Cyanobium sp. PCC 7001: one gene and its partner. Each later gene encodes a partner of the first gene's protein in a complex. Links are inferred from orthologs where the notes say so. Each region holds a gene or a part of one and is shown on either strand. Other genes may lie near its edges.

What was found.
Region 2: the proteins of tig (region 1) and rpsG are in contact, whole or in part, in a crystal structure (PDB 3GTY), measured with the Thermotoga maritima proteins. The link is inferred for Cyanobium sp. PCC 7001 from one-to-one orthologs. Residues at the interface, in WP_004081061.1 of Thermotoga maritima: Glu122, Val124, Val129, Leu130, Tyr133, Glu188, Gly259, Ile262, Tyr263, Glu266, Ser270, Glu273, Gln274, Glu277, Arg308, Gln311, Ile312, Ser315, Tyr316, Glu325, Arg329, Arg336, Leu363, Phe366, Trp367, Arg373, Leu377, Arg381, Leu384, Glu387; in WP_004081843.1 of Thermotoga maritima: Lys34, Lys52, Lys55, Glu59, Arg62, Gln63, Glu66, Asn67, Lys69, Val71, Arg95, Ala109, Lys110, Lys111, Gly112, Arg113, Pro114, Glu117, Glu121, Ile124, Ala125, Tyr127, Asn128, Asn129, Thr130, Gly131, Lys135, Asp139, Arg142, Met143.

The regions. Positions count from the first base shown.
Region 1 is NZ_DS990556.1:2,049,387-2,052,529, reverse strand. Bases 276-3,107 are described here. They hold tig (trigger factor), read left to right. Parts: upstream 276-850; coding sequence 851-2,365; downstream 2,366-3,107. Other genes in these bases: clpP (ATP-dependent Clp endopeptidase proteolytic subunit ClpP), read left to right, coding at 2,429-3,107; CPCC7001_RS10130 (aspartate-semialdehyde dehydrogenase), read right to left, coding at 276-290. Outside these bases: more of CPCC7001_RS10130, read right to left, coding at 1-275; more of clpP, read left to right, coding at 3,108-3,136. UniProt on the Bacillus subtilis protein: Involved in protein export. Acts as a chaperone by maintaining the newly synthesized protein in an open conformation. Functions as a peptidyl-prolyl cis-trans isomerase.
Region 2 is NZ_DS990556.1:1,588,695-1,591,800, forward strand. Bases 153-2,947 are described here. They hold rpsG (30S ribosomal protein S7), read left to right. Parts: upstream 153-1,212; coding sequence 1,213-1,683; downstream 1,684-2,947. Other genes in these bases: CPCC7001_RS07955 (phosphodiester glycosidase family protein), read left to right, coding at 153-256; CPCC7001_RS07960 (hypothetical protein), read left to right, coding at 340-696; rpsL (30S ribosomal protein S12), read left to right, coding at 751-1,125; fusA (elongation factor G), read left to right, coding at 1,775-2,947. Also shown: more of CPCC7001_RS07955, read left to right, coding at 1-152; more of fusA, read left to right, coding at 2,948-3,106.

The DNA of each region.
Region 1 (3,143 bases):
TTGTCAATCACCACGGCACCCGCCGCCGCCGCCACCGGCGCCCAGCGGCGTGACACCGAACCGCCGGCGGAGGCCAGCACCAGATCCACCCCCTCGAACACGGTCGCGTCCACCGGCTCGACCGTGAGCGTGCGGTCCTGCCAGCGGAGGGCCTGCCCGGCGGAGCGGGCTGAGGCCAGCGGCAGCAGGTCCCCCACCGGGAAGGCCCGCTCCTCCAGCAGCTGCAGCAGCTCCTGACCCACGGCGCCGGTGGCGCCAAGGATCGCCACCCGCAGAGGGCGACGCGGCAGGGTCGCCGGGGCTGCGGAGGTCCAGGACTGGGCCTCGGACGGGCTGGAGGTGGCTGCGGTGGATGGGGCGGTGGTCAAGGAAGGGGCAGGGAACGAAGGGTGGGGCGAAACGTCGGGGTTGCGCGGCGAACGGGGCCTTCTGCTGGGCTGAGGTCTGGCGTGTGCCGAGGTCTGGCTGGACGGCGGTCAGGCTGGCCTAGGACGTTGGCTCACTGAGCTCGGGCGGGCGCGAAGCGATGGGGCGCCAGGCGGTGGGGTGTTGGGGAAACGGGGAGGTGGGTCGGGATCGGCCTGAGAGAGGGAAGGTTGAAAGCTGGAGTCGACGGTGGCTGGGCTCGACGGGCAGGGTTCCGGCGGTGGCGGCGCGGCGCTTCCAGTGGGCTCAGGTTGGCGGCCCGCATCGACCGGAGGGATGGGGGCGGACCTGGCGGGAAGGTCCCGGATCGAGGATGTGGCCACCCGGCACAGTCGGCCGGATGTCGGGGTCAATGCAGCGCAGACTACCGGGAACCGGGCCCGACCAGCCACTTTCTTAGGATGGGGGGCTGCATCGAGCCCCCATGAGTCCTGCTGCCGCCTCCCCCGCCCCCACCAGCCCCTCCAGCGCCGATCCGGCGTCCAGCGAGGCGTCCAGGGAGGCGCTCACGGTGAAAGCCAGCCCCAGGCCGGGGAGCCGGATGGCCCTCGAGGTGGCGATCAGCGGCGCCCGCAGCCAGGCCAGCTACGACGCTGCCCTCGAGAAGCTCAGCCGCAGCGTGAAGCTGCCTGGATTCCGCAAGGGCAAGGTGCCCCGCCCCGTGCTGCTGCAGCAGATCGGCCCCCTGCGGCTGCGGGCCACCGCGCTGGAGGAGCTGGTGGATGCCGCCTTCCGCGACGCCCTGGCCTTGGAGGAGGTGGCCCCGATCGGCCGCCCGGAGCTGAGCGAGGCCTTTGAGGCCGTGCTGGAGCGCTTCCAGCCCGGCACCGACCTCAGCTTCACCCTGGAGCTGGATGTGGAGCCCACGCCCAGCCTCAAGAAGACCCGCGGCCTCCAGGCCGAGGCCGAAGCCATCCGCTATGACCCGGCCCGGGTCGACGAGCTGATCGAGCAGTCGCGCAAGCAGCTGGCCACGCTGGTGCCGGTGGAGGACCGCAGCGCCGCCAGCGGCGACGTGGCCGTGCTCGCATTCAGCGGAACCTTCACCGACACCGGGGAAGCGATCAGCGGTGGCAGCAGCGAGGCCACGGAGGTGGAGCTGGAGGAGGGCCGCATGATCCCCGGCTTCGTGGAGGGGGTGATCGGCATGGCGGTGGGCGAGAGCCGCAGCGTGGACTGCCAGTTCCCCGAGAGCTATCCCCAGGAGGACGCCGCCGGTCGGCCCGCCCGCTTCGAGATCAGCCTCAAGGACCTCAAGACCCGCGAGCTGCCGGCCCTGGATGACGCCTTCGCCCAGCAGGCCAGCGACAAGCAGACCCTGGCCGAACTGCGGGCCGATCTGGAGACCCGCCTGAAGGAGGACGCCGAGCGCCGGGCCCGGGCGGCCCGCCACGAGGCCCTTCTCAATGCCCTCGTGGCCGAGCTGGAGGTGGAGCTGCCCGAAACCCTGGTGCAGCAGGAGATCCGCAATCTGATCGAACAGACTGCCGGCCAGATCGCCCAGCAGGGCATGGATGTGAAGAAGCTCTTCACCCCCGATCTGGTGCGCAGCCTGATGGACACCTCCCGCCCCGAGGCCGAGCAGCGCCTGCGCCGCAGCCTGGCCCTGCAGGCCCTGGCCAAGGCCGAGGCCATCGCCCTGGAGGATGGGGAGATCGAGGCCAAGGTGAAGGAGATCAGCCGCGGCCTCAGCCAGCAGGGCAACATCGACCCGAACCGGCTGCGCCAGGTGGTGGCCGACGATCTGCTGCAGGAAAAGCTGCTCGACTGGCTCGAAGGCAACAGCAGCATCACCGAGAAGGCGCCCGAGGCCGAATCAGCCGCCGCATCGGACAAGGACGACGCGCAGGGCCAGGCGACGGGGGAGGCCAAGGCGGAGAAGGCCGCCAAGCCCGCCAAGGCCAAGAGCAAGGAGAAGCCGGCCGCTTCCGAGTCCTGAGCCGGCGGCGGTCGTCGCGCCGATCCCCATAGATTGCATCCACACCAGCCCCGACCCGCTCGCGTGATCCACGCCCATCAGCCCATCGCTCAGCGGTCCCACCCCGTCCAGAACCTCTGGGCGGGGCCCCGCCCCGAGGCCACGATCGGCATGCCGATGGCGGCCCCGGGCGTGCTGCCCACCGTGGTGGAGCAGTCCGGCAAGGGGGAGCGCGCCTTCGACATCTATTCGCGCCTGCTGCGCGAGCGGATCATCTTCCTGGGCACGGGCATCGATGACGCCGTGGCCGATGCCCTGGTGGCCCAGCTTCTCTTCCTGGAAGCGGAGGATCCGGAGAAGGACATCCAGATCTACATCAACTCCCCCGGTGGCTCGGTCACGGCAGGGCTGGCCATCTACGACACCATGCAGCAGGTGGCCCCTGACGTGGTGACCATCTGCTACGGCCTGGCGGCCTCGATGGGGGCGTTCCTGCTCTCGGGAGGCACCAAGGGCAAACGGCTGGCCCTGCCCAGCGCCCGGATCATGATCCACCAGCCGCTGGGCGGCGCCCAGGGCCAGGCCGTGGACATCGAGATCCAGGCCAAGGAGATCCTCTTCCTCAAGGACACCCTCAACGGCCTGATGGCCGAACACACCGGCCAACCCCTCGAGAAGATCGCCGAGGATACCGACCGCGACTACTTCCTCTCCCCCGCCGAGGCGGTGGACTACGGCCTGATCGACCGGGTGGTCAACGAAACGACCCGCACGGCCGTCGCCAGCAGCTGACCCCCCA
Region 2 (3,106 bases), 460 kb from region 1 along the record:
CTTCCTGCGGCAGGGGGCCCCCCGCACGGTGCTGGGCAGCGATGGCCGCGAGGTGTGGCTGATCACCCTGGAGGGCGTCAACGGCAGCGGGCCCACGCTGGGCCAGGCCGCCCAGCTGCTCCGGGCTCTGGGGCTGCGGGACGCCCTCAACCTGGACGGCGGCAGTTCCACCGGCCTGGTGCTGGGGGGGAGTCACCAGGTCAAGGGCCGCGGCGTGGCCGGATCGGTGCACAACGGGGTCGGCCTGGTGCCCTGAGGGCCGGTTCGCCGGCCAGGCGGGAGGTGGAGCCTGCCTGCTGTGGTGCCACAGTGGATCGGCGAGCCATTCCCCGCAGCCCCATGCCGAAGGGCCACAGTCTGCGCCTTTCAGCCAGCGCGGCCGCTGAGCTGGGCCGCCAGGCCGCCGTGGCGGGCACACCCGGACTGGTCCACCTGGATCTGGTGGAGGGGGGGTGCGAGCGGTGGACGATCCGGGTGCGGCCCGGCCACCTGGCGGGGGTGCCCATCGCCCGTGCCGACGGCGTGACGCTCTATGCCCCGGCCGAACAGCTGGAGCTGCTCACCGGCCTCACCCTCGACTACCGCGGTGATCTCAGCGGGGGGGGCTTTCTGGTGCTGCCGGGCGAAGGGGTGGTGAGCTGCGCCTGCGGGTCGGCCTTCAGCCGGGGCAAGGAGGGGCGGCAGGCGACCCAGTAAGGTGACGGATTGTCGAAATCGGTCGGACGTCCGACCTGTGTTCTCCGGCCCTCGATGCCCACTATCCAGCAACTGATCCGCACTGAACGGCAACGTCTGACACGAAAGACGAAATCGCCGGCCCTGCGTTCCTGTCCCGAGCGCCGTGGTGTGTGCACCCGCGTGTACACCTCCACCCCCAAGAAGCCGAACTCGGCCCTGCGGAAGGTGGCGAGGGTCCGCCTCACGTCGGGGTTCGAGGTGACGGCCTACATCCCCGGCATCGGCCACAACCTGCAGGAGCACTCGGTGGTGCTGATCCGGGGCGGCAGGGTCAAGGACCTCCCCGGCGTGCGTTACCACATCATCCGCGGAACGCTGGACACCGCTGGCGTCAAGGATCGCCGCCAGGCCCGCTCCAAGTACGGCGCCAAGACCCCGAAATCCTGAACCTGCCTCCAGGTCAGGCCTCAGGTCCGGCTCCGGGCCGGTCAGGCCCCTGGATGACCAAGTCTTCCCAAGCACCTCGCAATTCCGATGTCCCGCCGCAACGCTGCCGAAAAGCGCCCGATCCTTCCCGATCCCCAGTTCAACAGCCGTCTGGCCTCGATGATCGTGGCCCGGCTCATGAAGCACGGCAAGAAGTCCACCGCCCAGCGGATCCTGTCGGACGCCTTCGCCCTGATCAACGAGCGCACCGGCTCCGATCCCCTGGAGCTGTTCGAAACGGCTGTGCGAAACGCCACGCCCCTGGTGGAAGTGCGGGCCCGCCGGGTGGGTGGTGCCACCTACCAGGTGCCGATGGAGGTGCGCCAGGAGCGGGGCACGGCCATGGCCCTGCGCTGGCTGGTGAATTTCTCCAGAGCCCGCAACGGCCGCAGCATGGCCCAGAAGCTGGCGGGCGAGCTCATGGATGCCGCCAATGAAGCCGGCAGCGCGGTGCGCAAGCGGGAAGAGACCCACAAGATGGCCGAAGCCAACAAGGCTTTTGCGCACTACCGCTACTGATCCCGGCTGCCCCACCGGCGGGGCACGATCAGCCCAAGGCTGATCAGTACAGTATCGACTGCTTTTTGTAGACCTTTCGGAGACATCCCCCGTGGCTCGCGCCTTTCCACTGGAACGCGTCAGAAATATCGGCATCGCCGCCCACATCGACGCGGGCAAAACCACCACCACCGAGCGGATCCTCTTCTATTCGGGTGTGGTGCACAAGATCGGTGAGGTGCACGACGGTGCCGCCGTGACCGACTGGATGGCGCAGGAGCGCGAACGGGGCATCACGATCACGGCAGCGGCCATTTCCACCAGCTGGAAGGATCACCGCATCAACATCATCGACACCCCGGGGCACGTCGATTTCACCATCGAGGTGGAGCGCTCGATGCGGGTGCTCGATGGCGTGATCGCCGTCTTCTGTGCCGTGGGCGGTGTTCAGCCCCAGTCCGAGACGGTGTGGCGCCAGGCGGACCGCTACAAGGTGCCGCGCATGGTGTTCGTCAACAAGATGGACCGCACCGGCGCCGACTTCCTGAAGGTCTACAGCCAGATCAAGGACCGCCTCAAGGCCAATGCAGCGCCGATCCAGCTGCCGATCGGTGCCGAGGGCGAGCTGAGCGGAATCATCGATCTGGTGAAGAACCGGGCCTTCATCTACAAGGATGAGCTCGGCAAGGACATCGAGGAAACCGATGTGCCGGCCTCGATGGCCGATGAGGTGGCCGAATGGCGCAACAAGCTGATGGAGTCGGTCGCCGAGACGGACGAAGATCTCGTGGAGGTGTTCCTCGAAACCGGCGAGCTCAGCGAGGAGCAACTCCGCAACGGCATCCGCGAGGGCGTGCTGAAGCATGGCCTGGTGCCCATGCTGTGCGGCTCGGCCTTCAAGAACAAAGGGGTTCAGCTCCTGCTGGACGCGGTGGTGGATTACCTGCCGGCACCTGTGGACGTGCCCCCGATCCAGGGCCTGCTGCCAGACGGCACCGAAGCGCTGCGTCCCGCCGACGACAGCGCTCCCTTCAGCGCCCTGGCCTTCAAGGTGATGGCCGATCCGTTCGGCAAACTCACCTTCGTGCGCATCTACTCCGGCGTGCTGCAGAAGGGCAGCTACGTGCTGAACTCCACCAAGGACAAGAAGGAGCGCATCTCCCGTCTGATCGTTCTCAAGGCGGATGACCGTGAGGAAGTCGACGAACTGCGTGCCGGTGATCTGGGCGCCGTCCTCGGTCTGAAGGACACCACCACCGGTGACACGCTCTGCGTGGACAGCGACCCCATCATCCTGGAATCGCTCTACATCCCGGAGCCGGTGATTTCTGTGGCTGTGGAGCCCAAGACCAAGGGCGACATGGACAAGCTCTCCAAAGCCCTGCAGTCCCTCTCGGAGGAAGACCCCACCTTCCGCGTCTCCACCGATCCGGAAACCAACCAG